4 regions of the Thermobifida halotolerans genome follow, and region 1 is predicted to be linked to each of the others. Evidence: riboswitches for the same ligand, from Rfam matches in the RefSeq annotation. Region 1 holds a riboswitch; each other region holds the start of a gene.

The links. Region 1 has a riboswitch for thiamine pyrophosphate ahead of tenA (thiaminase II). Riboswitches for the same ligand answer to the same signal wherever they lie in the genome.
Region 2: it holds a riboswitch for thiamine pyrophosphate, as region 1 does, so the genes downstream of both, thiO (glycine oxidase ThiO) here and tenA (thiaminase II) in region 1, are expected to answer to the same signal.
Region 3: it holds a riboswitch for thiamine pyrophosphate, as region 1 does, so the genes downstream of both, thiD (bifunctional hydroxymethylpyrimidine kinase/phosphomethylpyrimidine kinase) here and tenA (thiaminase II) in region 1, are expected to answer to the same signal.
Region 4: it holds a riboswitch for thiamine pyrophosphate, as region 1 does, so the genes downstream of both, NI17_RS23915 (ECF transporter S component) here and tenA (thiaminase II) in region 1, are expected to answer to the same signal.

Annotation. Positions count from the first base shown of each region.
Region 1 covers NZ_CP063196.1:4,261,078-4,268,776, forward strand. Annotated here, with positions in the region: gene NI17_RS19115 (hypothetical protein) at 1-25, opposite strand, end outside; gene NI17_RS19120 (hypothetical protein) at 53-463, opposite strand; gene NI17_RS19125 (LCP family protein) at 817-2,055, shown strand; gene NI17_RS19130 (hypothetical protein) at 2,460-3,218, shown strand; gene NI17_RS19135 (hypothetical protein) at 3,544-4,095, shown strand; gene tenA (thiaminase II) at 4,159-4,866, opposite strand; TPP riboswitch at 4,851-4,958, opposite strand; gene NI17_RS19145 (pyridoxamine 5'-phosphate oxidase family protein) at 5,086-5,523, opposite strand; gene NI17_RS19150 (response regulator) at 5,565-6,230, opposite strand; gene NI17_RS19155 (NAD-dependent succinate-semialdehyde dehydrogenase) at 6,900-7,699, opposite strand, start outside.
Region 2 covers NZ_CP063196.1:581,486-589,184, forward strand. Annotated here, with positions in the region: gene pknB (Stk1 family PASTA domain-containing Ser/Thr kinase) at 1-444, opposite strand, end outside; gene NI17_RS02590 (thiazole synthase) at 575-1,375, opposite strand; gene thiS (sulfur carrier protein ThiS) at 1,377-1,577, opposite strand; gene thiO (glycine oxidase ThiO) at 1,574-2,749, opposite strand; TPP riboswitch at 2,743-2,853, opposite strand; gene NI17_RS02605 (Rv2175c family DNA-binding protein) at 2,974-3,333, shown strand; gene thiE (thiamine phosphate synthase) at 3,399-4,055, shown strand; gene NI17_RS02615 (SDR family oxidoreductase) at 4,748-5,665, opposite strand; gene NI17_RS02620 (YbaK/EbsC family protein) at 5,779-6,288, shown strand; gene NI17_RS02625 (GNAT family N-acetyltransferase) at 6,316-6,930, shown strand; gene metF (methylenetetrahydrofolate reductase [NAD(P)H]) at 6,842-7,699, opposite strand, start outside.
Region 3 covers NZ_CP063196.1:3,145,533-3,153,231, forward strand. Annotated here, with positions in the region: gene rocD (ornithine--oxo-acid transaminase) at 1-1,024, opposite strand, end outside; gene NI17_RS14095 (NADAR family protein) at 1,197-1,781, shown strand; gene NI17_RS14100 (acyl-CoA synthetase) at 1,984-3,636, shown strand; gene NI17_RS14105 (DUF368 domain-containing protein) at 3,860-4,819, shown strand; TPP riboswitch at 4,965-5,063, shown strand; gene thiD (bifunctional hydroxymethylpyrimidine kinase/phosphomethylpyrimidine kinase) at 5,054-5,860, shown strand; gene NI17_RS14115 (alanine/glycine:cation symporter family protein) at 6,035-7,444, opposite strand; gene NI17_RS14120 (DUF6457 domain-containing protein) at 7,635-7,699, opposite strand, start outside.
Region 4 covers NZ_CP063196.1:5,405,887-5,413,585, reverse strand. Annotated here, with positions in the region: gene NI17_RS23930 (enoyl-CoA hydratase/isomerase family protein) at 1-708, opposite strand, end outside; gene NI17_RS23925 (energy-coupling factor transporter transmembrane component T family protein) at 1,032-1,829, opposite strand; gene NI17_RS23920 (ABC transporter ATP-binding protein) at 1,826-3,376, opposite strand; gene NI17_RS23915 (ECF transporter S component) at 3,381-3,986, opposite strand; TPP riboswitch at 4,093-4,198, opposite strand; gene glgP (alpha-glucan family phosphorylase) at 4,570-7,191, opposite strand.

The sequences.
Region 1 (7,699 bases):
CGGGGCCGGGCAGGACGTCTCGCATCGCTCTCTCCACTGTCACACTCCCCGGTCAGTGCCGTTTCGGAACGGGAGCGCCCGGTCTGGGACCCGTTCCGGGCACCCGCTGGGGAAGCCGGCCGCCCGGTGCGTTCTGGTTGCTGCGGACCGCGGACTGGGACGGACCGGCGTAGGTCGCCCAGGACGGCCGCACTCCCCAGGACTGTCCGGGGCGCTCCTCCGTCTCGGGCTCCTCCTGGTACGGACCGTCGATGTCGTCGAACTCGACCAGCACCCCCTCGCCGGTGGCCGTGGCCCGGGTCGCACGCTTCAGGTGCTTGCCCGCGACCCTGCCCGCCGCGACGGCACGCTGCTGGTCCCGGTCGGTGAACGCGTCCAGGATGACACGCGGATGGCTGCGCAGCCCGTCCGCGATCCGCTCGACCAGATCGGGCTGCCGCTCGCCGTCGGAGACAGCGGACAACCGGAGGGGCTCACCATCGGTGGGAAGGGAGGAGACAGGCATTCAGAAGTCCGGTTTCACACACTGAGTTGCCGCTTGCTCGTTCGTCCGGCGAATCCGAGCGGTGGCGTGCGGGAACAGGACCGATCGCCCGGACTCCCGTCCACCCTAAGCCACCGGAACCGCTGTTTTCCGCGCGGTACCGATCTGTAACCCGGGCTGTCCGATATCGAAGCCTCTTCGTGTGCCTCGGAGGAGGATCTCATGGGATCATCTTCTAACCATCCCTTATCGTCCGTTGTGCACCTTTCGAGCTGGTGCCCCGGCCAGGCACACCGACCCCCGGAGTCCCACCCCTCTCGCGGAAAGCTCTCATGTCCGACGACGCCCCCACGCCCGCAGACTCCTCCCCAGACGCCCCGCCGCGCCCGCGCCGCCGCGGCAAGCGGCGGGTGGTGCTGTGGACCTCCCTGGTAGTGGTCGTGGCCCTGTCCGCCTGCCTCGGCACGGCCTACGCCTACTACCGGTCACTGCGCGCGAACATGGTCCAGCACGACCTCGCCACCGTCCTCCCCGAGGAGGAGCGGCCGCCCAAGATCGGCGACGCCGTCAACATCCTCTTCATCGGCTCCGACGGCCGGGAGGGCGGCAACGCGGCCTACGGCGGCCGGGACTTCGTCGGCGAACGCTCCGACTCGCTGCTGCTGGCGCACATCTCCCCCGGCAACGGGGTCACCGTCGTCAGCTTCCCCCGCGACTCGCTGGTGCAACTGCCCCAGTGCAACCCGTACGGAGAGACCGAGGGAACCCACGGCTACTACGGCATGATCAACGCCGCACTGTTCCACGGCGGACCGCCCTGCGTGGTCAGGACGATCGAGTCGCTGACCGGGATCCGCGTCGACCACTTCGTGCACCTGAGCTTCGTGGGTTTCCGGGAGATGGTGGACGCGATCGGCGGCGTGGAGATGTGCATTCCCGAACCGATGCACGACGAACGCGCCAAACTCGACCTGGAGGCGGGAAACCAACTGCTGGACGGCGAGGACGCGCTCGCCTTCGTGCGTGCCCGCTACGAGATCGGCGACGGCGGCGACCTGGGCCGTATCGACCGCCAGCAGATGTTCCTCGGCGCACTGGCCTCACAGGTGCTCAGCAGGGACGTCCTGGGCGACCCCGGCAGGCTGAACGCGCTGCTCACCTCGGTCACCCAGTACACCGCGACCGACTCGGAACTGACCCTGGACACCATGCTGTCGATCGGGTTCACCATGTCCGACGCCAGACCGAAGGACATCACCTTCTACACGGTGCCGTCCTGGCCCGCCCCCTGGGACCCCAACCGGGTGGTCTGGAACGAGGAGAAGGCCGAGCGGCTGTTCCGCGCCATCCAGGAGGACAAACGGGTGGACGACGCCCTGCTGGAGACCGGACGGCCGCAGGCCGATTCCAGCCCGTCGGCCAGTCTCACCCCGTCCTACCCGGCGGAGCCCTCCACCGAGCCGGAGCCGACCCCGTCCGCGACCCCCGCCGACGCGATCGAGGGACGCGACGCGACCGCGAACCCGTGCGTCAACGGCCTCGGCCTGGGCACGGAGGACACGGGCGCCTAGGCGGGCGAGGCGACACACCGCGTGACAACGACGAAGTCGGCCGGGTCCGCGCTCCCGGCCGACTTCGTGAGCGGCGCGTATCGGCTGCGGAGCCTGCCCGGAACAGCCGAGAGGAGTTCCCGCGCCCGCCCCCTGGGGGGCCTTCTCAGTGCGGCGGTCGAGGACCGCACTCCCGACCGCCACCATCAGTCAACCCCATCCCACGAGCGCGCAACATCGGCACAAAGACCGCATTCTCCCGGGGCTTTGGTCCCACGACGCGACTGGTCACGGCGTTTTCCGCAGAACCGGCCACCCACGGGGCCGCGTTCGTGCTACGGTCACTGACCACAGCGGGCCGTCACCTTGCGTAGGCAAAACATCACCCAAGGGGCCCGCGTGTCGTCGCACACCCGGAGGACGCCATGGCGTGGAGGAGACAGGAGGGACGCACGTCGCGTCTCCTCGCCGTCGCCCGCGCCGCCCGCTCCCTTCCGGTGCGGCGCGCCCTGGCCATCGGAGGTCTCACGCTGACCGCCTGGGCGCTCGGCTCGGCGGCTCCGGCGCTCGCCGACACGTTCGACACGGTCACCGAAACCGCCCGGCTCCGGGACGGCCAAGCCGTGGAACAGCACAACGTCGAGTTCACCGCCATAACCGAGACCGTGACGCCCCCGGTCGACCCCGACACCACTTCGGTGCCAGCGGTCGAATCCCCGCAGATCATCGACGTCGACCCGTTGCTCGACCTGGCCACGACGGAGACGGACGCGCTCCCGGTCCCGCCGGTCGAAAGCGCCCCGGGCGTGTCGGAGACCGCCCGTACCTCCGACGAGGACACGGACTCCCCGGCCTTCCACGACGACTCCGCGACCGGTGCCGCCACCGGTGCCGCCAAACACGACGCCGACCCCGCGCCCCACGAGCCCGAACGGTCATCCGCCGTCGAGGCCACCCCGGACACCGACGACTCCGCATCGGAGCCGTCGGTGTCCGCGGCGCCCGCTCCCACCCAGCCCGCCCAGGCACAGCAGCAGGGCCCCTCGTCCTCCGGAGCGCTCGCCGGCTACCTCACGTACCCGCCCGCCGCGCCGCGCCGCGACGCGCTCACCTCCACGGTCGGACACTCCACCGCGCTGCCGCCGCAGCAGCACGTGGCCGACCCGTTCTTCTCCCCCGACTAGGCCGCATCGGCCCCGGGCCCGCAGTCGCGCGCCGATCCCGGCACCCGCTCACGCCGTGACCGCGCCGCCTGTCCGGTGGCCGACCGGTCCCGTCAGAACCGAGCGACGTCCTCCGCACCCGATCCGGCCCGCGTTCCCAGCCCGCTCTGGGGGTTGACCTGAGTTCCGCGCACCCGTCCATCGCGGGGTTCAGGTCAGCCGGGCGGCCCGTCGAACCCCTCGGCTGACGCGCCGGCGCAACGGAATCGCGCACCCACACGCAGACTCCAGCGCACGGTCGCACATCTCGTGTCATTCCCTTCACAACGATCAGGGAGGAATCCCCGTGTCCGAATTCATCCGCTCCGCCGTGAAGACCTTCGTCCTCTCCGCGGGAACCGCCGGTCTCCTCGCCCTGGGCGGCGGCGTCGCCTCCGCCGCCGCACCGACCGCCGACGACCTCACCAACCCGCTCGACGGGATGGGCGTCAGCCTGCCCGGCGAGCAGCTTCCCACGGACTCGCTGCCGGGCGACCTGGCCGGAAACGAGATCGTCGACATGAGCGCGCCGGTCGTGGAGTCCGAGGACGAGCCGATGGTGTCGGGCGACCTGGCCGTGCTGCCCGAGGGTAAGGACACCCTCCAGGTCATGCTCGACGAGATCGAGCACCAGTCCATGGTCCACCAGGGTGAGGTCGAGTCGCTCCTCGGCGGGGCCACCGAGCAGACCTCCACCAGCGACACCGTCGGCTCGGTCACCGGCTCCGCGCCGGGCGTCGTGCCGCAGCGCGGCGCCGCTCCCGCGCAGCCCGCCGCCGAGGACCCCGCCAAGTCGCTGGGCCTGTCCACGGAGGGCCTGGTGGGCAAGGGTCTGCTGGGTGAGGGCCTGCCGCTGTAGCCACCGTCGACGGGACGGCCCGGGGTGTGCCGGCCGCGCGGACCGGCACACCCTCCAGAAGAATCAGGTCCCGTTCGGAGGAGTCCAGTCCTCCAGGGACCACGCCATCTCCCAGAACCGCACCTCGTAGTGGCAGCTGGCCACGAACGCACGCTCGATCCGCTCCCGCTCGGCGGGACCGGCCTCGGCGGCCAGCACGTCCAGCCGGGAACGCAGCGTGAGGAGCTTCTCCGTCATGGAACGCTCGACGTAGAAGTCCCACCAGCCGTGGAAGGGGTGGTCGGCGGCGAGAGGAGTCTCCTCGGTGAAACGCCTCGCCGCCCACAGGTAGGTCCACGGGCACGGCAGCAGCGCGGCCAGCAGCACGCCGAGCGTGTCGTGCCCCGCCGCCGTCATGTGGTTGATGTAGGCCTGCGCGCTGGGAGCGAGCCGGTCGACCTGCGCCTCCTCGTAGGAGACGCCCGCGTACTCGCACAGCGCCTCGTGTGCCCGGCTCTCCTCACCGAGGATGAAGGCGGCGCTGTCGTGGAAGAACCGCATCCACTCCCGGTCGGGCGACAGCGCCAGTCCCAGGCCGTAGCAGCGGACGTAGGCGGTCAGGTACTGGTGGTCCTGACCGACGTAGTGCAGCACCTGCTCCTTGGCCAGGGTTCCCTCGCGCATGCCCTTGAGGAAGGGATGCTGGTAGAAGGCTTCGAACAGGTCCGAGTGCCGACGCCCCAGGTCGGCGGTGAAGCCGGTCTCATCGGCGGCAACAGGAAGTACGCCCACCGTTCCTCCGCTCGTGCTAACGAGATCAGGTTCGACGGGTTCGGGCCCGCGGCCCGTCTCAGTCCCCGTATGGGACACCCCGCGTGGTTACGTCCGCCACTCTAGCCGTTCCGCTCCGCGTCCGACAGTGAGGGGTACGCGATGGCCGCCGGACCGGCCGAGCGGGCGGTCGCCGCCGGCCCCGGGGAAGGGGGATCGACGGAGGAGCCGCGGAGGAGGTCAGCGCCTCGTCGGGATGCGCCGCCCGGTGACGATGTCGGTCACGATGCGGATGTAGTGCGAACGGGACCCCGGCGCCCAGGGGTTCAGCGGCAGCGCCTCCAGCACCGCCCGCTCCGCGGGGTCGTCGACCGCCCGGCCGAGACCGATCACCATGACCGACCAGCCGGTGCGTTCCGTCACGTCGTAGTCGTCCACCTCGAACGCGACCACCGTGTCCTGGGTGGCCTGCGCGAGCTTGGACCCGGGCGACGTGCGGATGATGATGTCCGTTCCCAGCATGGCGAAGTTGACCGGCTGGACGGCGGGGAGCGCCTGGTCGGTGAAGACGATGCGTCCGATCGGGGCCTGGGACAGCAGCCGCAGGCACTCCTCCCGTGCGAGCACCTCCAACCCGGCCGTGTCGGTGGCGACCGCGTTGTGCCCCTCCACGTTCATGCGTGTTTTCCCTTCTGAGCGCTCTGTCCTCCCGGGGAGAGTCAGATCTCGTTCTTCGCCCGCAACTGCGCGACGAGCACCGCCGCCTGGGTGCGACGCTTGAGGTCGAGCTTCCCCAGGAGGCTGGAGACGTAGTTCTTCACGGTCTTCTCCGCGAGGAAGAGCCGCTCCCCGATCTGCCGGTTGGTCAGGCCCTCCCCGATGAGGTCGAGGATCTGCCGTTCCTGCGGGGTGAGCACGGCGAGCGGGTCGGGCCTGCCGCTGTTCTCACGCAGCCGCTCCAGCATGCGTCCGGTGCTTCGCGGATCGAGCAGCGAACCGCCCGCCGCGACCGTGCGCACCGCTCCGACCAGGTCGGATCCGTGGATCTGCTTGAGCACGTATCCGGCGGCGCCCGCCATGACCGCTTCGAACAGCGCCTCGTCGTCGGCGAAGGAGGTGAGCATCAGGCAGGCGATCTCGGGGTGACCGGACCGGATCTCGCGGCACACCTCGACCCCGGAACCGTCGGGCAGCCGCACGTCGAGCACCGCCACGTCCGGCCTGACCACGGGAATCCGGTGCAGCGCCCGCTCCGCGGTACCGGCCTCGCCGACCACCCGCAGGTCGCCCTCGTCCTCCAGCAGCGAGGCGACGCCTCTGCGCACCACCTCGTGGTCGTCGACCAGAAACACCCTGATCGGGTCAGGCGTGCTCGCCTGCGGCATGGCTGCCTCCCTGGTTCTGTCTCCTCCCTTCGACCGTAGCGGCCCCGGTGCGGGGGCGCCGCGCCGAACGACTCGATTACCACTGCCAAAGGTCCCGAACCCGGTGCCCGCCACCCGGTGGAGCCCTCTCGGGCGCACCGGAGGCGCGGGAGAAAAAAGTTTCCGGCTGGGGAATGATGCGAGTAGCCACCCTGTTGTGCAGGGTGTGGGTCGGTGCGGTAGCAAGTGTCCCCCGGGCTCCAACCCTTAGCCTTCGCGGAATACCGCGTCCGGACACCACCTCGGTGGCGTCCCGGACGGTCTCCGGAGCCGCGTTGCGCACTCCGCCGTGAGGCGACCGCCGCACCAACCCACAGCAGTGAAGACCCCGCCGGCGACCTCCCGCCCACGGGCGCACCGGAGGCGCGGGAGAAAAAAGTTTCCGGCTGGGGAATGATGCGAGTAGCCACCCTGTTGTGCAGGGTGTGGGTCGGTGCGGTAGCAAGTGTCCCCCGGGCTCCAACCCTTAGCCTTCGCGGAATACCGCGTCCGGACACCACCTCGGTGGCGTCCCGGACGGTCTCCGGAGCCGCGTTGCGCACTCCGCCGTGAGGCGACCGCCGCACCAACCCACAGCAGTGAAGACCCCGCCGGGTTCGCCCGGCGGGGTCTTCGCGTCTCACCGGTCGGTCACAGTCCGGCGATGCCGACGTACTTGGTCTCCAGGTACTCGTCGATGCCGACGGTTCCGCCCTCGCGTCCCAGCCCGGACTGCTTGACTCCCCCGAACGGGGCCGCCGGGTTCGACACGATCCCCTGGTTGAGTCCGACCATTCCGGTCTCCAACGCCTCCGACACCCGCAGCGCCCGCCCCAGGTTCTGCGTGAACACGTAACTGACCAGACCGAACTCGGTGTTGTTGGCCTCGGCCAAGACCTCCTCCTCGGTCTCGAAGGGGATGACCGGCGCGACCGGGCCGAAGATCTCGGTGCGTGACACCTCACTGTCCTTGGGAACGTCGGCGAGCACGGTGGGCCGGTAGAAGTAGCCCGCGCCGTCCTCCTGTTCCCCACCGACCAGCACCCGCGCACCGCGGTCCACCGCGTCGTCGACGAGCCCCTGCACCTTGGAGCGGGTCTTCTCGTCGATCAGCGGTCCCACATCCACCTCGGCCTCGGTGCCGCGGCCGACCCGCAGCGCGGCCATGCGTTCGCTGAGGCGGCCCGCGAACTCCTCGGCCATCCCGGCCTGCACGTACATCCGGTTGGCCGCGGTGCACGCCTCACCGGTGTTGCGCATCTTCGCCAGCATCGCCCCGTCCACGGCGGCGTCCAGGTCGGCGTCGTCGAAGACGATGAACGGGGCGTTGCCCCCCAGTTCCATGGAGGTGCGCAGCACCTGGTCGGCGCTCTGCCTGATGAGAGTGCGCCCCACCTGGGTGGACCCGGTGAACGACAGTTTGCGCAGGCGGCCGTCGCCCAGCAGCGGCC
Region 2 (7,699 bases), 1.8 Mb from region 1:
GGTGATCAGGACGTTCTCGGGCTTCATGTCGCGGTGCACCATGCCCGCCTGGTGGGCGGCGCCCAGCCCGGCCAGCACCGGGACCATGATCCGCAGCGCCTCGACGGGGGAGAACCGGGTGCGGGCCCTGAGCGACTCGCGCAGGGTCTGCCCCGGCACGTACTCCATCGCCAGGTACACGTGCCCCCGGTCGCTGCCCTGGTCGTAGACCTGCACCACGTTGGGGTGGGAGAGCTTGGCGACCGCCAGCGCCTCGTTGATGAACCGCTGGACGAACTGCGGGTCCCGCGCCAGGTTCGAATGCATCACCTTCAACGCCACGCGACGGTCCAGTCGCAGGTCGTGAGCGAGGAAAACGGTCGCCATGCCACCATTGGCGATCCTCGAATCGACCCGGTACCGACCGGCGAGGGTCGTTCCAACAAGCGCGTCCGCAGCCGTCATGTCCACGAGGGGCAGTTTACGGGGGATTACGGAATCCGACGGTGTCAAGACGGTTTCTTCGTCGCGGGGCGGTCCACGACGGCGAACACCGGGGAACGGGAGGGTGAACACCCGCTCCCCGGAGATCGGTTCAGTCCTCGCGCGCCGGCGAGGAGGCGTGCGCGTAGCGCCGGACCGGGATGCGTCCGGCCAGCCGCGCCCGCCGCCCGGCGGACACCGCCTCGCGCATGGCGTGCGCCATCAGCACCGGGTCGTGCGCCCGGGTGACCGCGGTGGCCAGCAGCACCGCGTCGCAGCCCAGTTCCATCGCCAGCGCCGCGTCACTGGCGGTGCCTATCCCCGCGTCCAGGATGACGGGCACTCCCGCCTCCTCCACGATCAGTTCGATGTTGTGCGGGTTGCGGATGCCCATCCCCGAACCGATCGGCGCGCCCAGCGGCATCACCGCGGCGCAGCCCGCCTGCTCCAGCCGGCGGGCCAGCACGGGATCGTCGTTGGTGTAGGCGAGCACGGTGAATCCGTCGTCCACCAGCCGCTCGGCGGCGTCCAGCAGCTCCACCGGGTCGGGTAGCAGGGTGCGCTCGTCGGCGACCACCTCCAGCTTGACCCAGTCGGTCCGCAGCGCCTCGCGGCCCAGCCGGGCGGTACGCAGGGCGTCGACCGCGGTGAAGCAGCCCGCCGTGTTGGGCAGCGGCCGGATGCCGTTCTCCCGCAGCACGTCCCAGACCGATCCCTGGGCGCTCGGGTCGACCCGGCGCATCGCCACGGTGGTCAGCTCGGTGCCGGAGGCGCGCAGCGCGTCGGCCAGCACCCGCAGCGACGGCGCGCCACCGGTGCCCATGATGAGCCGGGAACCGAACTTCTGCCCGGCGATCACCAGGGGATCCTCGGCGACGCCGGAGCGGGGTGTCTCGGCCACGGTGTCGGTCATGTCAGCCTCCCTGGACCGCGGTGAGCACGTCGACCCGGTCGCCGGGGGACACCACGGTCTGCGCCCAGGCGGTCCTGGGCACCACGTCGTCGTTGAGCGCGACCGCCACCCCGGACTCCGCGCTGGTCAGTGAGCGCACCACGTCGGCCACGGTGGTGTCCGGATCGAGTCGGCGCTCCTCGCCGTTGATGATCGCGTTCACGGTCGTTCGACCCCTTCCGATGGTGAGGTGGCGGACGGGATGCGATCCGCCGCGAGATGGTCGGCGTACCCGGGCAGCCGCCCCGTGGCCAGGGCCTCGGCCATGGCGTCCCCGGTGGCCGGGGTGAACAGCACCCCGTGCCGGAAGTGCCCGACGGCCAGGTGAAGTCCCCGCACCCGGGTGGGCCCCAGCAGCGGCTCGTTGTCGGGCGGGCCGGGGCGCAGCCCCACGCAGGTCTCGGCGATCTCCAGTTCGGTGACCCCGGGAACCAGTTCGCGGGCGTCGCGCAGGATCTCCCAGACCCCGCCGACGGTCAGCCGGGTGTCGAAGCCCATCTCCTCCTGGGTGGCGCCCAGGACGATCTCACCGTCGGCGCGCGGCACCAGGTAGACGGGAGAGCCCCTGACCAGGCCGCGCACCGTGCGGGCCACGACCGGCTCCGCCCCGGCCGGGGTGCGCAGCCGCAGCAGTTGCCCCTTGACCGGCCGTAGCGGGGGCACCACACCGGCGGGCAGTCCGGCGATCCGGGAGGTCCACACGCCCGCGGCGAGCACCACCTGGCCCGCGTCGACGGTGGCGCCGCCGCCCAGGGCCACGCCGCGCACGGTGCCGCCGTCGACCACCACCCGCGTGACCCGGTCGGTCACGAACACCGCGCCGCGCGCCGCGGCGGCCGAGCGCAGCGCCGCGGCCAGGCGGCGCGGGTCCACCGAGTGGTCGTCAGGCGCCAGGATGCCGCCGCGCACCGAGGGGGCCAGCATCGGTTCGAGACGGCGGCACTCACGCGAGGTGAGACGCTCGGTCCTGACGCCGAGCCGGTCGCGCACCTCGCCCAGTTCGGTGAGCGTGGCCAGGTCGTCGGGGTCGAAGGCCACCTGGAGGGTGCCTTCGGTGCGGTAGCCCGGGTCGACGTCGGTGTCCTCGGCGAGCTCGGCGACGAAGCCGGGGTAGCGGTCCCGGGAGCACAGCCCGAAGCGCATCAGCGACTCCTCGCCGAAGACCGCCTCGGTCGCGGGGGTCAGCATGCCCGCGGCCACCCCCGACGCGGCGCCCGGCTCCTCGGCGCAGACCACGGTCACCCGCATGCCCAGGCGGGACGCCCGCCAGGCGGTGACCAGACCGATCAGCCCGCCCCCGACGACCAGTACGTCCGGGGATGAGCGCGTGTCCACAACGCTCCACTCCCTTCGCCGGTATGACCCGGATCAGGTTCTGCGGTCGGAGGCTGGCAGCCTCCCTCTCAGCCGGGTTCCACCCGGCTCCCGCGGGGATTTCGCTTCCGTCCGCATTCTAGGTCGCCCACGCACAGGCGGGGAAAAGACCCGATGAGTACGCCCAAAGCGATCACGGGCGGTGAGGGGAGGCGTCCGGGCGCGGGGTGTGGGAGATTGGAGCCGTGACCCAGATCGATCGTGACACCGATGCTCTCGTGGGTGAGTGGCTCACGCTCAGGCAGGCGGCCGCGGCGCTCAACGTCAGCCCCAACCGCGTCAAGCAGATGATCCGCGAACACAAGCTGCTGGGCGCCACCCGGGCGGGGGAGGTCTCGGTGCCCGCCGCGTTCGTCGTCGACGGCACCACCCCCAAGGGCCTGCAGGGGACGCTCACCCTCCTGGCCGACAGCGGCCTCACCGAGGAGGAGGCGCTGCGCTGGATGTTCACCGCTGACGACAGCCTCCCGGGCACCCCCATCGAGGCCATCCGGTCCAACCGCGGCACCGAGGTGCGCCGCCGCGCCCAGGCGCTGCTGCTGTAGATGGTCGGCGCCGGGAACCCTCCGCGGCACGGTGGTCCCGGCGCCAGGAGCGACGGAGGGAAGACGTGGACCAGACCCTGCGGGAACGGCTCGCCGCAGCCCGGCTGTACCTGTGCACCGACGCCCGCACCGAGCGGGGCGACCTCGCCGAGTTCCTCGAGGAGGTGCTGGCCGGGGGCGTGGACATCGTGCAACTGCGCGACAGGAACCTGGACGTGCGCAAGGAGATCACCGCGTTGGAGACCGTGCGCGAGGCGTGCGAGCGCCACGGGGCGCTGGTGGCGGTCAACGACCGCGCCGACATCGCCCACGCGGTCCACGCCGACGTGCTGCACCTGGGCCAGCGCGACCTTCCGGTGCACCACGCCCGCGCGATCCTCGGCGACCGCCCGCTGATCGGCCGCTCCACCAACACCGCGGAACTGGCCGCGGCGGCCGACCGCGAGGAGGGCGTCGACTACTTCTGCGTCGGTCCGGCGTGGGCCACCCCCACCAAGCCGGGACGCCCCGCGGCCGGTCTCGGCGAGGTGGCGAAGGTCACCGCGTCCGGTCCGACCCGTCCCTGGTTCGCCATCGGCGGTATCGACCTGGACAACCTCGACCAGGTGCTGGCCACCGGAGCGCGCCGGGTCGTGGTGGTGCGCGCCATCACCGAGGCCGAGGACCCGCGCGCGGCGGCCGCCGAGTTCAAACGCCGCCTGACGCAGGCCGGGACGCGCTGAGGAGCCGAAACGCCCGCTGAGCGGTCCGACCGCTCAGCGGGCGGGCACGCCGTACTTGTGGATCGCCGGGGCCTGGGCGGCCAGGATCAGCCCCTCGTGCCGGGCCCGGGCGGCGAGCATCCGGTCGAAGGGATCGCTGTGGTGGCGGGGGAGCGCTCCGGCGCGCGGTCCGTGCCCGACGGTGACGGGGAGCTCTTTGAAGCGGTGGTGCCCGATCCGGTGGGCGAGACCGTCCGGTGCCTCGAGTGTGCCGACCGATCTTTTGACACCGGTCTCCCCGCGCTGACGGAGCCCACGAACACCTCCGGCGAGTTCTCGATCGCTCTACGAGACCGGGTGGCAGCGGTTCGCTGCGGGAGAGCCACCGGAGCAGAATGTGTGTCCAGCAGGAGCTTCACTACGGCAGCTCCCCGTTGAAGCCCGCCAGGGTCCTCGCATCGAGTTCGTCGAAGTCGCCATGAATGACGGCCCTACCCTCCCAACCCCCTGGAGTACGCGGCGGCTTTTCGCGGCGCAGAGGGATCACCCGGCCAGGAGGCCCCCCGTTGGGGGGCAGGGTGACCTCATGTCCGGATTCGAGGTCACGCTGCAGTTCCGTGATCTGACGGCCGATGCCGTCGGGAGCATACTCGTGTTCCGGCTCCGTGAGACCGTCCGCTCCGGTTCCTCCTGGCGCCAGGGGAGCCGTCCGGTCACGGAGCCGCCACCGCTTTGCCGGAGCCGCCGAACAGCGGCGCGTGCGACAGCGCGCTGGGATTCTTGCGCAGGTAGCCCTCGATGGAGCGGGCCGGGTGGCCGGTCAGTCGCGCGACGGTCGTACTGACCGCGTCCAGCTCCCCGGCGGCGATGGCCGCGCACGCGCCGACGCGCGTCTCGACCTCCTGCTCGGAGGCGCCCCGGGAGCGGAGGAAGCCGACCGCCTCCTCGGTGGTCTGCGGGACGTAGACGATGGTCCGGCCGGTCAGCGTCGACAGCCGGGTGGCGGTGCGCCCCAGCGACACGGCCTCCGGTCCGGTGACGTCGTAGACCCGGTTCACGTGCGCCCGCGGGGCGCGCAGCACGGCGGCGGCCACGTCGGCGACGTCGTCGCGCGACACCCAGGCCACCCGCCCCTCCCCGGCCGGGCCGCGGATCGTGCCGTCCTCACCGATCCAACCGGGCAGCAGGTCCAGGTACAGGCTGGGCCTCAGGAAGGTGTGCGCCACCCCGGTGGCGCGGATGAGCGCCTCGACGGCGTGGTGGTCGCGGCCGAGCGCGCACGCCGCGTCCGCGGCCGCGTTGAGGAACGACAGGTAGACGATGTGGCGTACGCCCTCCGAGACGGCCGTCTCCACCACGCGGCGGTGCAGTTCCCCCCGGTCGCGCGCGTCGGCGGCGGCGACCAGGAACAGCACGTCCGCGCCGCGGACGGCGCGCCCGAGGGCGGGAAGATCCTCGTAGGCGGCCATCACCGCGCTGGACTTCGGCAGTTCGGGCGCGCGGTTGAGGTCGCGGACGACCAGCCGCTGCGGCAGGCCCAACCGTGCCAGTCGGGCGGCCACTCTGCCGCCGAGCGCCCCGGTGGCTCCGGTCGTCGCGATGATGCGTTCCGCTGTCAGATCCTCACCCATGTCTCCTTATCTTCGGCAAACGGCCCGTCGTGCGCACCTACCGGCGCGCCGGTGTCCGTCGGGCGGTCACCACGGGGGCTGCCTCCGAGGGCGCGGAGGTCTAGGATCGCCGCATGCACCCCAACGCTCGCAGGGTCGCCGACCTGCTCGCCGCCCACGGAACCTCCGGAACGGTCCGGGAACTGCCCGACTCCGCCCGCACCGCCGCGGCCGCCGCGGCGCAACTGGGCTGCGAGGTCGGCGCGATCGCCAACAGCCTCGTCTTCGCCGTGCGCCACGACGGCCCGCCCGAGGCCCCGGACGCCGACCTCCGCCCGGTCCTCGTCCTCACCAGCGGTGCCCATCGGGTGGACACCAAGAAGGTCGCCGTCCTCCTCGGGGCGGTGGAGGTCGTCCGGGCCACCCCGGAGTTCGTGCGCGCCCACACCGGCCAACCCATCGGAGGAGTGGCCCCCCTGGGACATCCCGCGCCGATCCCCACACTCGTCGACGAGTGGCTGGACCGCCACGACGTGGTCTGGGCGGCCGCGGGCCATCCGCACACGGTGTTTCCCACCTCGTTCGCGGAGCTGTGCCGCCTGACCGGCGGCACAGCCGCCGATGTCGGACAGGACCGCCTCTGAGGCGGGCGGAGCGCCTAGGGTGGCCGTGTGGACACCGAAATCGAGCTGTGGGAACTCGCCGCACCGGCCTTCGTCAGCGCGCTTCCCGCACTGATCGAGATCTATGCGGCCGCCATGGCCCCGCCGGAGGAGCAGCTTCCGGGACGGCAGGCCATCATGCGCCAGCACGCCGAGTACCCGCTGTTCCGCTCGGTGGTCGCCGTGATCGGGGCGGGGGACGCGGTCGGGTTCGCCTACGGGTTCCCCGGCCGCCCCGGACAGTGGTGGCACGACGTGGTCACCGCGGGACTGGCCCGCACCGACCCCGCGGCGGTGCGCCGCTGGTTCGCCGACTCCTTCGAGGTCGCCGAACTCCACGTGCTGCCGCAGTGGCAGGGCCGTGGAATCGGCCGGGCCCTGCTGCACCGGCTCACCGCGTCGCGCCCGGAGCGGACGGCGGTGCTGTCGACCCACACCGGCCCCACCCCCGCCCACGGGCTCTACCTGTCGTCCGGCTTCGTGGACCTGATCACCGACTTCTACTTCCCGGGAACCCCCGACCGGGCGTTCACCATCATGGCCGCGCCGCTGCCGCTGCGACTCCCGGTCGGTGGGCGCCCACCAGCCGCTGGTAGACCTCGCGGGTGGCCGTCGACCGGTTGAACGTGATGAAGTGGATGCCGGGCGCCCCCTCGGCCAGCAGCCGCTCGCACAGCCGCGTGGCGTGCTCGACGCCGAGCGCGCGCACCGCCTCGGGGTCGTCGGCCACCCGCGCGAACTCCTCGGCCAGGCGGGCGGGGAAGGGAGCCCCCGACAGTTGCTCGGAGCGGGCGATGGTCGAGTACCTGGTGACCGGCATGATCTCGGGGATGATCGGCACGTCGCACCCCCTGGCCGCCACCCGGTCCCGCAGCCGCAGGTAGTCGTCGGGCTCGAAGAACATCTGGGTGATCGCGTAGTCGGCGCCGGCCCGGCACTTGCGGACGAAGAACTCCACGTCGGTGTCGACGTCGGGGGAGCGCGGGTGCTTGTAGGGGAAGGCGGCCACACCCACGCAGAAGTCGCCGCTCTCCCTGATCAGCCGCACCAGTTCCTCGGCGTAGGACAGCCCCTCGGGGTGTTTGACCCACTCTCCCAGCGGGTCGCCGGGCGGGTCGCCGCGCAGCGCGAGCATGTTGCACACCCCCGCGCCCGCGAAGCGGCCGATGAGGTGCCGGAGTTCGCGCACGGAGTGGTTGACGGCCGTCATGTGCGCCACCGGCAGCAGTGTGGTGTCGGTGGCGATGCGCTCGGTCACCTCGACCGTCCGGTCGCGGGTGCCGCCGCCCGCGCCGTAGGTCACCGACACGAAGGACGGACGCAGCGACTCCAGTTCACGGATCGCCCGCCAGAGCATGCGCTCCCCGTCGGGGGTCTTCGGGGGGAAGAACTC
Region 3 (7,699 bases), 1.1 Mb from region 1:
CCTCGACCCGGGCGCGCAGCACCGGGGCGAGACGGCGCACGTTGTCCAGGTAGGGGCCCTCGCGGAGCAGGCGCACCACGGTCTCCCCCACGGCGCAGGCCAGGGCGTTGCCGCCGAAGGTGCTGCCGTGCTGTCCCGGTCGGATCACGTCGAGCACCGCGGCGTCGGCCACGACCGCCGAGACCGGGAGCAGCCCGCCGCCCAGCGCCTTGCCGAACAGGTAGACGTCGGCGTCCACTCCGCTGTGCTCGCAGGCCCGCACGGTTCCGGTGCGGCCCAGCCCCGACTGCACCTCGTCGGCGACGAGCAGCACGTTCTCCCGGGTGCAGATCTCGCGCACGCGCGGCAGGTAGTCGGGCGGCGGCACGATCACCCCCGCCTCGCCCTGCACCGGTTCGACCAGCACCGCGACCGTGTCGGCGTCGACCGCGTCGGCGACGGCCCCGGCGTCGCCGTAGGGGACGACGCAAAAGCCCGGTGTGTAGGGGCCGAACCCGCCGTAGGCGTCGGGGTCGGTGGAGAAGGAGACGATCGTGGTGGTGCGGCCGTGGAAGTTCCCGCCCGCCACCACGATGCGGGCCCGCCCGTCGGGAACGCCCTTGACCTCGTATCCCCATTTGCGGGCGACCTTGATCGCGGTCTCCACGGCCTCGGCGCCGGTGTTGACCGGCAGGACCCGGTCCTTGCCGACGAGTCCGGCCAGCGCGGTGACGAAGGGCGCGAACCGGTCGTGGTGGAAGGCCCGGCTGGTGAGGGTCAGGCGGTCCAGTTGGCGGTGGGCCGCGGCGAGCAGTTCGGGGTTGCGGTGCCCGAAGTTCATCGCCGAGTACCCGGCCAGGCAGTCGAGGTAGCGGCGGCCCTCGACGTCGGTCACCCAGGCGCCGTCGCCCTCGGCGAGCACCACGGGCAGCGGGTGGTAGTTGTGCGCCGAGTACCTCTCGGCCAGGGCGATGTGGCGGTCGGCGGGGAGGTTGCCTCCCGCTCCGTCGGTCTCCGCCGGGGTGGGCGGACGGGTCCTGTTCATGGGTCGCTCCGATCGCCGTTGATCGTTGTCTGTTCGGGATACCCGCGTCATCGGACGGTGACGCGCCCGCTCGGACGATCGGGGGATGTCATCGGCGACACCCGGTCCCGGTGCGGCCCGTGCCGGTGCCCCCGGTGCCCGCGCCGGGGACGGGAGCGGAGAGGAGGTCCGGATGCACGCTCGTGACGCCGCCGAACTCGCCCGGGCGCAGGAGCGGGGCGAGCGGCTCAGGTTCCTGTTCTTCTGGGGGCACCGGCCGCCGCGCGGCGGAGGGGTCGGCCCCGGCTGCCTGAGCCAGTGGTGGGAGGCGCCCTTCACACTGGAGGAGACCGTCTACCGGACCGCCGAGCACTTCATGATGGCGGAGAAGGCGCGGCTGTTCGGCGACGGGGAGGCCCGGGAGGCGGTGCTGGCCGCCGCCCACCCGGGCGAGGCCAAGAAGCTGGGGCGCACGGTGCGGGGATTCGACGAGACGACGTGGGTCGGGCACCGCCGCGCCGTCGTCGTCCGCGGCAACCTCGCCAAGTTCGGACAGCACCGGGACCTGGGGGACTTCCTGCTGGGCACCGGGGAGCGCGTCCTGGTCGAGGCCAGTCCGGTCGACCGGATCTGGGGCATCGGTCTGGCCGCCGACGACGAGCGGGCCGGGGACGTCTCCCGGTGGCGCGGGCAGAACCTGCTCGGCTTCGCGCTGATGGACGTCCGTGAGCAACTCCACGCACTCCACCGCGCCGAAGTCACCCCCACCCGACAGTGACCTTGGGCACACGTCCGGTGACGATGTGACCCGCCGACACTGGGGAAACGCCTCCGCCGTTTTTTCACACCCCTTCTGACCAGGCATTTCTTCGCACCTTTCCACCTTTTCCAATAACCGACCCCAACTGAGTGTGACCCACGTCATAGATGCAGGATCGATCCTCACACCCGCTCACGGGCACAACAGCGACAGGGGCACAATGACCGAAATGCGAGTTCTGGGATCCGGGGCCGGCTCCCACGGTGGAGCGGACCTCTCGTTGTCCGGACTGTTGACCGCCGTCGCCGCCGCGGCACCCCGGCGGCTCGCCGTCGTCGCGGGGGCGCGCCGCCTCACCTACGCCGACCTCGACGCCCGCGCCACCCTCGTCGCCCGGCACCTGCTCGACGCGGGCATCCGCCCCGGCGAGCACGTGGCGATCCTGTGCTTCAACCGCGCGGAATGGCTGGAGGCCGCGTTCGGCGCCTGGCGCGCCGGAGCCGTGCCCGTCAACGTCAACTACCGCTACGTCGCGGCCGAGCTGCGCTACCTGCTGGACGACGCCGACGCGGTCGCCCTCGTCGCCGAACGCTCCCTGGCCGCCACGGTCGCCGGGATCAGCCGCGACCTGCCGCTGCTGCGCCACGTGGTCCTCATCGACGACGACTCCCCGGCCGAGGTGGACGGCGTCGACTACGAGGACGCGCTGGCCGCCGCCGCGCGCTCGGCCACACCGCTGCCCGCGACCGGCGGCGACGACCTGTACCTGCTCTACACCGGCGGCACCACCGGCTACCCCAAGGGCGTCATGTGGCGCCAGGAGGACATCTTCCGCGTGGCCCTGGAACAGCGCCGCCCCGGCACACCGCGCGCCGCCGACGCCGTGGCCGTCGCCGAACGGGCCGCACGCGCCACCCCCCTGCGCATGCTGGTGCTGGGACCGCTGATGCACGCCGCCGGCCAGTGGAACGCCCTGAGCATGCTGTTCCGGGGGGCGACGACGGTGCTCAACACCGACCGCGTCTTCTCCCCCACCCGCATCGTGGAACTCGCCGACCGCGAGAACGCGCAGATCGTGCAGTGCGTCGGCGACGCGATGGCCCGCCCCCTCGCCCAGGAACTGCTGCGCAGCCCCGGCCGGTGCGCGGAGCTGACCACAGTCAGCTCCGGCGGCACCCCGCTCACCCCCACCGCGCGGCGTCTGTGGCGGTCCTGGCGCCGCGACATCACCGTCAACGACAGCTACGGCGGCAGCGAGACCGGCGTGTGCGGAGCGGCGTCGGCGACGGGCAACGGAAAGACGCGCTACTTCTCCATGGGAGCGAGCGTGGCCGTCCTCGACGACCGGCTGCGCCCGCTGCCGCCCGGCTCCGAGCAGATCGGCCGCATCGCCCGCACCGGACGCATCCCGCTGGGCTACTACAACGACCCGGTGAAGACCGCGCAGACCTTCCCCGTGGACGCCGACGGCCGCCGCTGGGCGATCTCCGGCGACTACGGCACCGTCGCGGCGGACGGGTCCGTCGAACTGCTGGGCCGCGGGTCCACGGTGATCAACACCGGCGGCGAGAAGGTCTACCCCGAGGAGGTCGAGGCGGTCCTGAAGTCGCATCCGGGGGTGGCCGACGCCATCGTGGTCGCCGCCCCCGACGAGCGGCTGGGCCAGCGGGTCAGCGCCGTGGTCTCCCTGGTTCCCGGGCGGCGGCCCAGCGACGCGGAACTGCGCTCCCACTGCCGCGTCCAACTCGCCGGATTCAAGGTGCCGCGCACGATCCGCGTGGTGGACGAGGTCAGGCGGACCGCCGTGGGCAAGCAGGACTACCGGTGGGCCTCCAGGGTGGCCCGCGAACCGCAGCACGCGCTGTCCGGCTGAGCACCGCGCCGCTGTACCCGCGCCGACGGCGGCGGTGCGGCTCTGTCGCCGTGTCAGCCCGCTCCGCCCTACACTTGGTGCCTGCCTGCCGGACCACATCGACCTCCCCGCGAGCGCACCGCGCCAGGCAGCCCTTCCGTTTCCGCTGGGCGTCGACACCCCGCACCCGCCCCGGCACGGTGCGGGACGTGCCCGACTCCCCTTTCACGACGAGAAGTAGGACATGGCGAAGTCAATCGGCACCCATCTGCTCAACGGCGTGCGCGGCGGCCTCATCGGAACCGCCGAAGTCGTCCCCGGTATCAGCGGCGGAACCGTCGCGCTGATCACCGGCGTCTACGAGACGCTCATCGGCTCGGCGGGCCACGTGGTCAGCGGGGTCAGACTGCTGGCCGCCGACCTCGTCCGCGGCAGGGGCCTGGCCCGCGCCCGCGAGGAGTTCGGCAGGGCCGACTGGGGGACCATCCTCGCCCTGCTGGTGGGCATGGCCCTGACCGTGCTGGTCGCGGCGAGACTGCTCGCCCCCCTGGTCGAGCACAACCCCCAGGAGTCCTACGCCCTGTTCTTCGGGCTGGTGCTGGCCTCCCTGTGGGTGCCCTACTCGGCGTCCGGGCGGCACTGGAGGATCGGCGACTACCTGATCGCGCTCGCGGTGGCGGCGGCCGCGTTCTTCCTGACCGGCCTGCCCCCCTCCGAGGTGGAGCCCAACCCCCTCATCGTCATGGGCGCCGCCTCGGTCGCGATCTGCGCGCTGGTGCTGCCGGGGGTCTCGGGCTCGTTCTTCCTGCTCACCTTCGGCCTGTACACCACGACGATGGACGCGATCAACAACCGCGACCTCGGCTACATCGCCACCTTCGCCGCGGGCGCGATCATCGGCCTGGCCCTGTTCGTCAAACTGCTGCAGTGGCTGCTGGACCGGTTCCACCACCTCACCCTGGTGGTGATGACGGGACTGCTGGCCGGATCGCTGCGGGCGCTGTGGCCGTGGCAGGACGAGGGCCGCGGCCTGCTGGCCCCCCAGGACAACCTCGTGCTGTGCGCCGTGCTGGCCCTGGTGGGCGCGGCCCTGGTCATCGGCATCATCCTGGTCGAGTACCGGCTGACCGCCCGCGGTGGGCAACCGTCCGGGCCCGCCTCTCCCTCCGTCCGGTCCGGGGACAGCGACGAGGTCCTGCACTGATCCCGCCGCCCGTACCGGCGTCGGGGAGCCGAGGCCGCCGGCCCCCTCGGGCCGGGGCGCCCTGAAGGCCCTCTCCCGGCCTCCCGCACCGCTCGCGCCGCCCCTCCGCGCCGTCGGAGGGGCGGCGTCGCGTTGCTAGCCTTGCCCTGTGGGCGCGGGGTGCCGACCCTCCCGGTCGGCTGAGAGAACACCCGCTGAACCTGAACTAGGTAGTACTAGCGGAGGGACGTCCCGGTGAGTCACAACATCCTGTCCATCGCGGGCACCGACCCCAGCGGCGGAGCGGGCATCCAGGCCGACCTGAAGGCGTTCTCGGCGCTCGGCGGCTACGGCATGACGGTGGTGACGGCACTGGTCGCGCAGACCACCACCGGTGTCAGCGAGGTGCACGACGTTCCGGCCGCGTTCGTGCGCAGCCAGCTCGACACCCTGCTGACCGACGTGCGGGTGGACGCGGTCAAGATCGGCATGCTGTCCAACACCGAGGTCATCGAGGTGGTGGCCGCGGCGATCGACGCCTACGACCTGCCCAACGTGGTCGTCGACCCGGTGATGGTGGCCAAGAGCGGCGACCGCCTGCTGGCCGCCGACGCCGTGGAGGCGCTGCGCACCGAACTGCTTCCCCGCGCCGACCTGATCACCCCCAACCTGCCCGAGGCCGCCGACCTGCTGGGCGAGGCCGAGGCCGCCGACGAGGCGCAGATGCGCTCCCAGGCCGAGCGGCTGCTCGCCCTCGGCCCCCGGCGGGTGCTGCTCAAGGGTGGCCACCTGTCCGGCGCCACCAGCACCGACCTGCTGCTGTCGGCCGACGCCCCCGCGGAGGTCCTGACCGCCGAACGGGTGTCCACCACCAACACGCACGGGACCGGGTGCACGCTGTCCTCGGCGGTCGCGGCGCTGCGCCCGCAGCGGCCCACCTGGTCGCAGGCGGTGCGCGAGGCCAAGGACTACCTCACCGAGGCACTGCGCCACGCCGACGAACTCGAGGTCGGCAAGGGCAAGGGGCCGGTCCACCACTTCCACGCCTGGTGGGGCAGGTAGGTCTTCTCGCCCCCGGCCCGCTGGGCCAGGGACCGCTCCGGTTCGTCGGCGCACCCGGGGCGCCCCGGTCCGGACACCGCACACAGCGGTGCGGGCGGGTGGGAACCCCGGGGTTCCCACCCGCCCGCACCGACTCACCCCCGCAGGGCTGGTCCCTCCGGGCCCGGCCGCGGCCTAGGACTTGACGTCCACCAGGTCGGGGTCGCGCCAGTTGGGGTTGGCGAAGTACTTCTTGGTCTCGGCGACGACGATCGGCGACAGCAGCAGCAGACCGAGCAGGTTGGGCAGCGCCATCAGCCCGTTGGCCATGTCGCTGAACGTCCAGACCAGGTTGAGCTCGGTGGTCGCGCCGACGAACACCACGGCCACGAACACCAGGCGGAACGGCACCACCGCGACCCGGCCGAAGAGGTAGTCCATGCAGCGCTCGCCGTAGTAGCACCAGCCGACGAGCGTGGTGAAGGCGAAGAACACCACGGCGATCGCGACGGTGTACTCACCGAGCGGCGCCAGCGCCGGGGAGATGCGGCTCAGTCCCTCGGCCATGCCCAGGGAGGTCATCAGCGAGCCGTCGTCCCTGCTGCCCTGTTCCCAGGCCCCGGTGACGATGATGACCAGGCAGGTCATGGTCACCACGACGATGGTGTCGATGAAGGTCTGGGTCATGGAGACCATGGCCTGGCGGACGGGCTGGTCGGTCTTCGCCGCGGCCGCGGCGATACCGCCGGTGCCCAGACCGGACTCGTTGGAGAAGATGCCGCGCGCCACGCCCTGCTGGATCGCGAACAGCAGCGCCGAGCCGAGCAGGCCACCCGTGGCCGCCGCACCGCTGAAGGCGTCGGTGAAGACCAGGACGAGCGCCGCCGGGATCTCCGGGACGTGCACGATGAGCACGACCACCGCGATGAGGATGTAGGCGACGATCATGATCGGCACGACGCCCGCGGCGAACCGGCCGATGCTCCTGATACCGCCCAGCACGACCGCGCCCACGACGACGACCATCACGGCCCCGGTGACCCAGGTGGGGACCGACCACACGCTGCCCAACTGGGCCGCCACGGTGTTGGCCTGCGTCATGTTGCCGATGCCGAACGCCGCGACCGCGCCGAACAGGGCGAAGAGGGAGCCGAGGACCATGCCGAACCCGCCGCCGATCCCGTGGCGCAGGTAGAACATCGGACCGCCGCTCTGCTCGCCCCTGGCGTCCTTGCGGCGGTACTTCACGCCGAGCAGCGCCTCGCTGTACTTGGTGGCCATGCCCAGCAGGCCGGTCACCCACATCCAGAACAGCGCTCCGGGACCGCCCACCCCGATGGCCAGGGCCGCACCGGCGATGTTGCCGACGCCGACCGTGGCCGCCAGCGCCGTGCTGAGCGCCTGGTAGTGGGAGATGTCGCCCTCGCCGTGCTGCTCCTTGCGGCGGACCAGCGCGAGCCACAGCGCGTGTCCGAGGATCCGGAACTGCAGTCCGCCGAGACGGACCGTCAGGAAGACTCCCGTGAGGAGCAGCAGCGGAATGAGGACGAATGGCCCCCATATGACGCTGTTCACCTCGGAGAGAATTGACTGGACTTCTTCCATCGCCGCTACCCGCCCTCTACCAGGTCACAGATTTTCCGCAGTATCCCTGTCACCCAAAGTGACCGAACGTGTCAATAATCGCGAGGAATGTGGGGATCATGGACGGTCATTTGGTTTTGCGCAACTGTAGCGCCGAGGCCACCCATTCACCCGTTTTCCGCCATTATGTCATGCACCACTTATGAATTCTTTATTTATCTGTTCCCTCTGACCAGGTTTGGGCCAGGCGGCTCAGCGCACGTGCCGCCGTCTCCG
Region 4 (7,699 bases), 1.1 Mb from region 1:
CAGCGCGGAGAACTGCAGCCGCTCGATCTCCAGGCCGGTGTCGAGGTCCACCTCCAGCCCGGCGTCGATGGCCTGCTTGGCCGCGCGCAGCGCGGCGGCGGGTCCGCCCGCGTAGCGCGCCGCCATGGACACCGCCGTGCGGTACACCTCCTCGGCGGGCACCACCGCGTCCACCAGGCCGATCCGCAGTGCCTCCGCAGCGTCGACGTGCCGACCGGTGTAGATCAGGTCCTTGGCCCTGGCCGGGCCGATGAGCCGGGGCAGCCGCTGGGTGCCGCCCGCACCGGGGATGATTCCGAGCTGGATCTCGGGCTGACCGAGCTTGGCGTTGTCCGCGGCGACCCGGAAGTCGGCGCACAGCGCCAGCTCGCAGCCACCGCCGAGGGCGTAGCCGGTGATCGCGGCGATGACGGGCTTGGGAATCCGGGCCACGGCGGTGAAGCAGTCCTGGAGCGTGCGGGAGTGCGCGGCCATGTCGGCGTAGCCCATGTCCGCCATCTCCTTGATGTCGGCTCCGGCGGCGAACACCCGCTCCCCGCCGTAGACGACCGCCGCCGCCACGGACCGGTCCGCGCCGACCCGCGCGGCGGCTTCGGCGATCTCCCGCTGGACCCGGCTGTTGAGCGCGTTCATCCTGGGCCGGTCGAGTCTGATCACGGCGACCGCCGGGTGATCGGGGTCGGCCTCCACACGCACGAACTCGCCCATACCAACACCTCTCCCGTGCTTCCCCGCGTTGCCTGGGTTGACCGAGTCTTCCCCTTCTCCCTATCACCCCGGCCGCTGCGGCCGACGCGGCGCCCCGCCCGCAGCGGCCGGAGCCGCGGACCGACCGTCGTCTTCGGGAGAGTCCTCCGGGGAAGTGCCTCCACCGCCCGAACGTCAACGGTTGCCCCGATCTGTCTTTCGAAACGGTCACCCGCGGGCGTGGCCGCCGTCCGGGGCCGGACGGCGCGGGCAGGATCGGACGGTGAGGGGACGCCCCCGGTCCGGTGACCCCGGGGGCGTCCCCTCTTCTCCCGCTCCCCTCCTCAGCCGAACAGCAGGCTCAGCGTGCCCAGACGGGCCGAGACCGTGTAGGCGGCGCCGAGCAGCAGCACGCTGGAGACGACGAGCAGGCTGTCGGCCACCCGCCACCGGCTGGTCCGCGCGTGCGACCGCGGCCCCGTCCCGAACGCCCGGGCGTCCATCGCCGTCGCCAGCAGGGTCCCGGTCCGGATGGCCCGGACCAGCAGCGCGAACACCCGCCCGAAGAAGATCGACAGCGCGGCCGCGGGACTGCGTCCGGCCTCCAGGCCGCGCGCCCGGCGGGCCAGCGTGATGGTGCGCCACTGGTCGGCCAGCAGCGGCACCAGCCGCAGCGCGGCGAGCACACCCATGGCGGGCCGCTCCGGCACCCTGAGCCGCTGCACGAGGGCGTCGGCCAGGTCGGTGGGGTCGCTGCTGGCCCCGGCCAGGAGGCCGGGCAGGGCGATGGCCAGCAGCCGGACCGCCGCGCCGAGCGCTCCCGAGGCCCCCTCCTCCCCGTACAGGAGGTTCACCAGCCCGGTGGAGGCGCCCATGAGCAGGAACGGGACACTCAGGACCAGCAGGGTCGTCCGGTTGATGCCGCTGAACGGGACCAGTGCCGCCGTCACTGCCAGCACCACGCCGCCGGTCACCGGGTCCACCGCGGGGATGAGCCCGAAGGAGATGACCAGCGCCGCGATCAGCTTGGCCGCCGGGTTGACGCCGAGCAGCCAGGAACGCACGCCCACCGGCCGCCGGAAAGCCTGCTCGTCGGTCCGCCCGGTCCGGTCGACCTGGCCGACCGGGGGCACGGGGTTCATCGGCCCACATCCGTTCCGGTGCGTGCGACGGGGGTGACCGAGCCGTCGGCCACCCGCAGTTCGACGTCGGTGAGGTGGCGCAGCAGCAGCGTGTCGTGGGTGGCCATGACGATCGCCCGCCCCTGGGAGCGCAGGCCGTCCAGGAGTTCCACGAGCTCCAGCCACGTCCGGGTGTCCTGGCCGAAGGTGGGTTCGTCCAGGACCAGCGCGTCGGGTGCGTGCGCGGGGCCGGAGCTGAGCGCGGTGGCCACCGACAGCCGCCGCTTCTCCCCGCCGGACAGGGTGTAGGGGTGCTTGTCGGCGAGCCGGGTGAGCCGCAGCCGGTCCAGCAGTTCGTCCACCCACGCGGCGGTCTCGGACTCGCCCGTTCCGGCGCGCAGCGGCGCGAACCGCAGTTCGTCGTACACGGTGGCGGTGACGAACTGGTCCTCGGCGTGCTGGAACACCGTGCCGACGTGCCGGGCGAGGCGGCGCGCGGGCCACTTCGCCAGCGGCCTCGGGTCGGCGTCGGCGAGCGGGCCGCGCGGCAGCACCCGGCCCGCCCGCGGTCGGCCCAGTCCGGCCAGCGCCGTCAGCAGCGTGGACTTTCCGGCGCCGTTGGCCCCGGTCAGGGCGGTGGCGGTGCCCGCGTCGACCGTGACGTTCACGTCGTGCAGGACTGGCCTGGACCGCCGGAAGCGGCCCAGGCCCGGCCCGCCGGGGGTGTGCAGTGAGCAGTCCACGGCCTCGACGAGCGCGGGGCCGCCGGGGGCGGCCCACGTGCGGGGCACGGGGTCGAGACCGGGCACCCACACCCCGCCCGCGGCGAGGGAGCGGCCGTGCTCGGCGAAGACGGCGCGCGGCTCGCCGTCGGCGACGACCCCGCCGCCCGGTTCCACGACCACGACCCGGTCCACCAGGTCCACCACGTCGGCGACGCGGTGCTCGACCAGCACCAGGGTGGCCTCGGTGTCGTCCAGCAGTCGGGCGAGGACGTCGCGGACCAGGCGCGCGCCCGCCGGGTCGAGGTTGGCGGTGGGTTCGTCCAGCAGCAGCATCCGGGGCCGCATGGCGAGTACTCCGGCGATGACCAGCCGCTGCTTCTCGCCGCCGGACAGCGCCGCCGTGGAGTGCGCCCGCCCGTAGGGGAAGCCGACGCGTGCGAGCGCCTCGTCCACGCGCGCCCAGATCTCCGCGCGGGGCACACCCAGGTTCTCGGGTCCGAACGCGACGTCGTCCCCGGCGCGGGCCATCACCAGTTGGCTTTCGGGGTCCTGGGCCACCAGGCCGATCGCGCCGCGCCGCCGGGCCGCCGGCTCCCCGTCGACGAGCAGGCGGCCCTCCTGTTCCCCGTTGATGGCGCCGTCGGGTCCGGCGAGTCCGGCGAGCGCGTGCAGCAGGGTGCTCTTGCCCGCGCCGGACGCGCCCAGCAGCAGGACGCGCTCGCCCGGCTCGATCACCAGGTCGACATCGCGCAGCGTGTACTCGGCGCGCCCGGCGTGCTTCCAGCCCCAGCCGGAGAGTTCGACGCGCGCGCCGGGGCCGCCGTCGCGGTTCGCGGCGGACACCGGGTCATCCCCGCGCGGAGGGGAAGGGGGCCAGCGCCCCGGCCGCGGCCAGGCGCGTGGTGAGGACCCGGGAGCCCATTCCCGCGATGACGCCCGCGCTGATCAGCACGATCACCCCGTAGGCGATCTGGTGGGACAGCGGCCAGGTGATGTGGGAGGTGATGTTGTCCCGGATGGCCGGGGAGATTCCCCCGGCGACTCCCGCCAGGACGGCCGCGCCCATGCCCCAGCGGCGGTAGCCGAGGGCGAGGAAGGCCAGTTCGCTCAGCAGTCCCTGGAGGGCACCGGAGACCAGCACGGCCGTTCCCCACGCGGTGCCCAGGACCATCTCCAGGGAGGCCGCCGCCAGGGAGGTCAGCAGGGCGGCACCGGGTTTGCGGATGATGAGCCCGCCGAGGACTCCGGGCACCATCCACATGCCGTAGAGGACGGCCTGGGCGGGCGGGAAGAAGGCGAACAGGCCGGTGGTGGCGCTCCACAGCGCGCTCCACAGCCAGAACACGATGCCGACGGCGACGCCGATGACGGCGGCCACCACGATGTCCACGGTGCGCCAGTTCAGCAGGGTCTTGAGGTCTCGCCCGGACTGGGGGTCGGCCGGGGTGGTCATGGTCGTCGTCCCTTCGCGCATGACGGAGGGCTCTGCGGCCAAGAGCGCACACCGGCGGTGTGGGTGGTGCGCACCGGGAGCACCGGTGCGCGAGAGCACGCCACCGGTGGCGGTTCCCACGACTTCCTTCGCTGGCATTACCCAGATCAGGTGTGTAAGGGTCTGCGGCTGTGCCGCACTCTCAGCGCTGAGGCGCTCCCCTGTCGTTCGGTTGTCCCCATCATTATGGCCGTACGCCCGCGCCGCGGGTCAAGCCGCCCCGGCCGTTTCCCGGTCCGGGCCGCCGCGGCGGTGTGGCGTTCGGGGCGGGTGGGGTCGCGGTTCCTCTCGGGGCGGAAGACGGGTCAGCGGCCGGTGGCCGGGAAGGGCGGCCGTGGGCGCGGTACCAGGCCGCGGTGTCGGCGACGGTCTGTTCGAGGGGACGCACGACGACGCCGAGCAGCGCTTCTCCGCCCCCTGGCCTCCGACGAGGTCGCCGCCCCCAGCGACATGGCTGGCCGACTGCTCGGCGCGCACCCCCGCCCGTCCAGGCGCTGCTGAGCCCGGCCCGCGCGGGCCGGGCGGGCCGGGCGGGCCGGGCGGATCAGCGCAGCACCAGACCGCCGATCCCGGTGGCGGGCTCGGGGACCACGGCCACGCCCATCTCGGCCGGATGGGTCAGCAGCGGGTGCCTGGGCCGCACCCGGACCGTGTAGCCGCACGCGCCCGCGCGGTCCAGCGGGACCGTCCCGGCGAAGCGCACCAGGGGTGGCGCGACGTCCCGGTCCTCCAGGGGCGTCAGTTCGGTGAAGGACGGCTCCACCAGTTCGTCGGCCTCGTCGACGCGGCCCAGGGCCACCTCCACGCTCAGGTCCTCGGGGTCGATCCCGCCCAGCACGAGGGTGGCCCGCACCACGAGCTCTCCGTCGAGCTGCGGCGGTCCGTCCTTGCCGGCCACCTCGACGTGCTCGATGCGCACCCCCGGCCAGGCGTGCAGGACCCGCCGCTTCCAGGCCGCCAGCTCGCGGGCGCCGCGCTGCCCGTCGGCGACGAGCCGCCGGGAGGAGACCGCGGCGGGCTGGTAGAGGCGCTCCACGTACTCGCGGACCATGCGGGTGGCCAGCACCTTGGGCCCCAGCGAGACCAGGGTGTGCTTGACCATCTCCAGCCACCGCTTGGGCAGTCCGGCCTCGTCCCGGTCGTAGAACAGCGGCGCGACCTGCTCCTCGAACAGGTCGTACAGTGCCGCGGCCTCGATGTCGTCCCGCCGGTCGGGGTCGCTCACGCCGTCGGCGGTGGGGATCGCCCAGCCGTTGGAGCCGTCGAACCACTCGTCCCACCAGCCGTCGCGGACCGACAGGTTGAGGCCGCCGTTGAGCGCGGACTTCATACCGGAGGTGCCGCACGCCTCCAGCGGGCGCAGCGGGTTGTTCAGCCACACGTCGCAACCGCGCACCAGCGCGGCCGCCAGCGCCATGTCGTAGTCGGGCAGGAAGACGATGCGGTCCCGCACCCGGGGGTCGTCGCCGAAGCGCACGATCTCCTGGATGAGCCGCTTGCCGCCCTCGTCCGCGGGGTGCGCCTTGCCCGCGATGACGATCTGGACGGGCCGCTCGGGGTGGCGCAGCAGCGCGGCGAGGCGCTCCCGGTCCCGCAGCATCAGGGTGAGCCGCTTGTAGGAGGGCACCCGGCGGGCGAAGCCGACGGTGAGGACGTCGGGGTCGAGCGCGTCGTCGATCCAGGCGAGTTCGGCCTCGGTGGCCCCGCGCTGCCGCCACGAGACGCGCAGCCGCGCACGGACCTCGGCGACCAGGCGTTCGCGCAACCGGCAGCGCATCCGCCACAGTTCGTCCTCGCCCTTGTCGACGATCCGCTCCCAGCCGCGGGGCGTGTCGAACTCCTCGGGGTCGGCGACCAGGGACCGGGCCGTCTCCATCCCCTCCTCCGACACCCAGGTGGCCGCGTGCACGCCGTTGGTGACCGAGGTGATGGGGACCTCGTCGACGTCGAAGCCCGGCCACAGCCCGCCGAACATCTCTCGGCTGACCGCGCCGTGCAGGCGGCTGACCCCGTTGACCCGCTGGGCGAGCCGCATGCCCATCACGGCCATGTTGAACACGTCCGGGTCGCCGCCCGGGTAGGTCTCGGCTCCCAGTGCCATGACCCGCTCGACGGGCAGCCCGGGCAGGGCGACCGGGCCGCTGAAGTGGCGCTCCACCAGGTCCCGGGGGAACCGGTCGATTCCGGCGGGCACCGGCGTGTGGGTGGTGAACACCGTGCCCGCCCGGGTGGCCTCCAGGGCCTCGTCGAAGTCGAGGCCGACGGTCTCGATGTACTCGCGCAGCCGCTCCAGGCCCAGGAACCCGGCGTGCCCCTCGTTCATGTGGAAGACCTCGGGCACGGGGTGGCCGGTGCGGGCGCAGTAGGCGCGCACCGCCCGCACCCCGCCGATGCCCAGCAGTAGTTCCTGGCGCAGTCGCTGCTCGTTGCCGCCGCCGTAGAGACGGTCGGTGACGTCGCGCAGCTCGGGGTCGTTGTCCTCCTGGCAGGCGTCCAGCAGCAGCAGCGGCACCCGGCCCACGCGCACCACCCACACGTGCGCGGTCAGGAGCCGGTCGTCGGGCAGGGCGACGGTGACGCAGACCGGGCTCCCGTCGTCCTCCAGGCGGGTCATGGGCAGGCCGCGCGGGTCGATCTCGGGGTAGCGCTCCAGTTGCCATCCCTCGGACGACAGCGACTGGGAGAAGTAGCCGTGCCGGTACAGCAGTCCCACGCCGATGACGGGGACCCCCAGGTCGCTGGCGCTTTTGAGGTGGTCTCCGGCGAGGATGCCCAGTCCGCCGGAGTACTGCGGCAGCGCGGCGTCCAGGCCGTACTCGGCGGAGAAGTAGGCGATCGCCGAGGGAGGCGCGGTCTCGGCCCCCTCCGCGAACCGCTGGTACCACAGCGGGGAGTCGAGGTAGCGGTCGAGGTTGGCGGCGGCCTCGTCGAGTCGGGCGCGGAACTCCGCGTCACGGGAGAGCTCACGGAGTCGTTCGGGGCGGACCTCGCCGAGCAGCCGGGCCGGGTCGCGGCCCACGGACTCCCAGGTCTGGGGGTCGACCGCGGCGAACACCGCGCGTGTGGGAGCGTGCCACGCCCAGCGCAGGTTGGCGGCGAGCCTGCCCAGGGAAGCCAGCTCGTCGGGCAGAACGGTGCGGACGGTGAACCTACGAATGGCCTTCACAAACGGGAGGCTAACCAACAGACCGGCCGCATGCGAGCCTTCCACGCCGCCCCGTCCCGAATGTCGGCGAATCATCCCCCGGCGGTCGGGGATCATTCGCGGCGAGGGCGTTTTTGTAAAAGTTTTACTCTTTCCGGAAAAACTCTTGACCCTCGCGGCGGAAACAGCGGGCGCGGCGATGCTAACCCCGCCCTGTGTCACGGAGAATTCTCCCGTGTTTCGCGTTGTTTACATGAAGAGGACAGGGAGTCCGCAGGTGGGAGAGGCGCCGGAGCCGCCGGAGCGGGTCCGCCCTCCGTCCGCCTTTCCGGTTTCCCGAACCTCCGGGTGTTCCTCTTGGACAGCCGGCGAATCTGTGACTAGTCTCACAAAAATAAATCCCTTCGGACTGTCGGAGAGCGGGGAATCCGGCCTGACGATAGACACAGGAACGACCCAACCACTCCATCCCGAAAACCCACACAGGTGACCTTTCGGGCTATTTGCCGCGCCCAAACTCCATCATCCG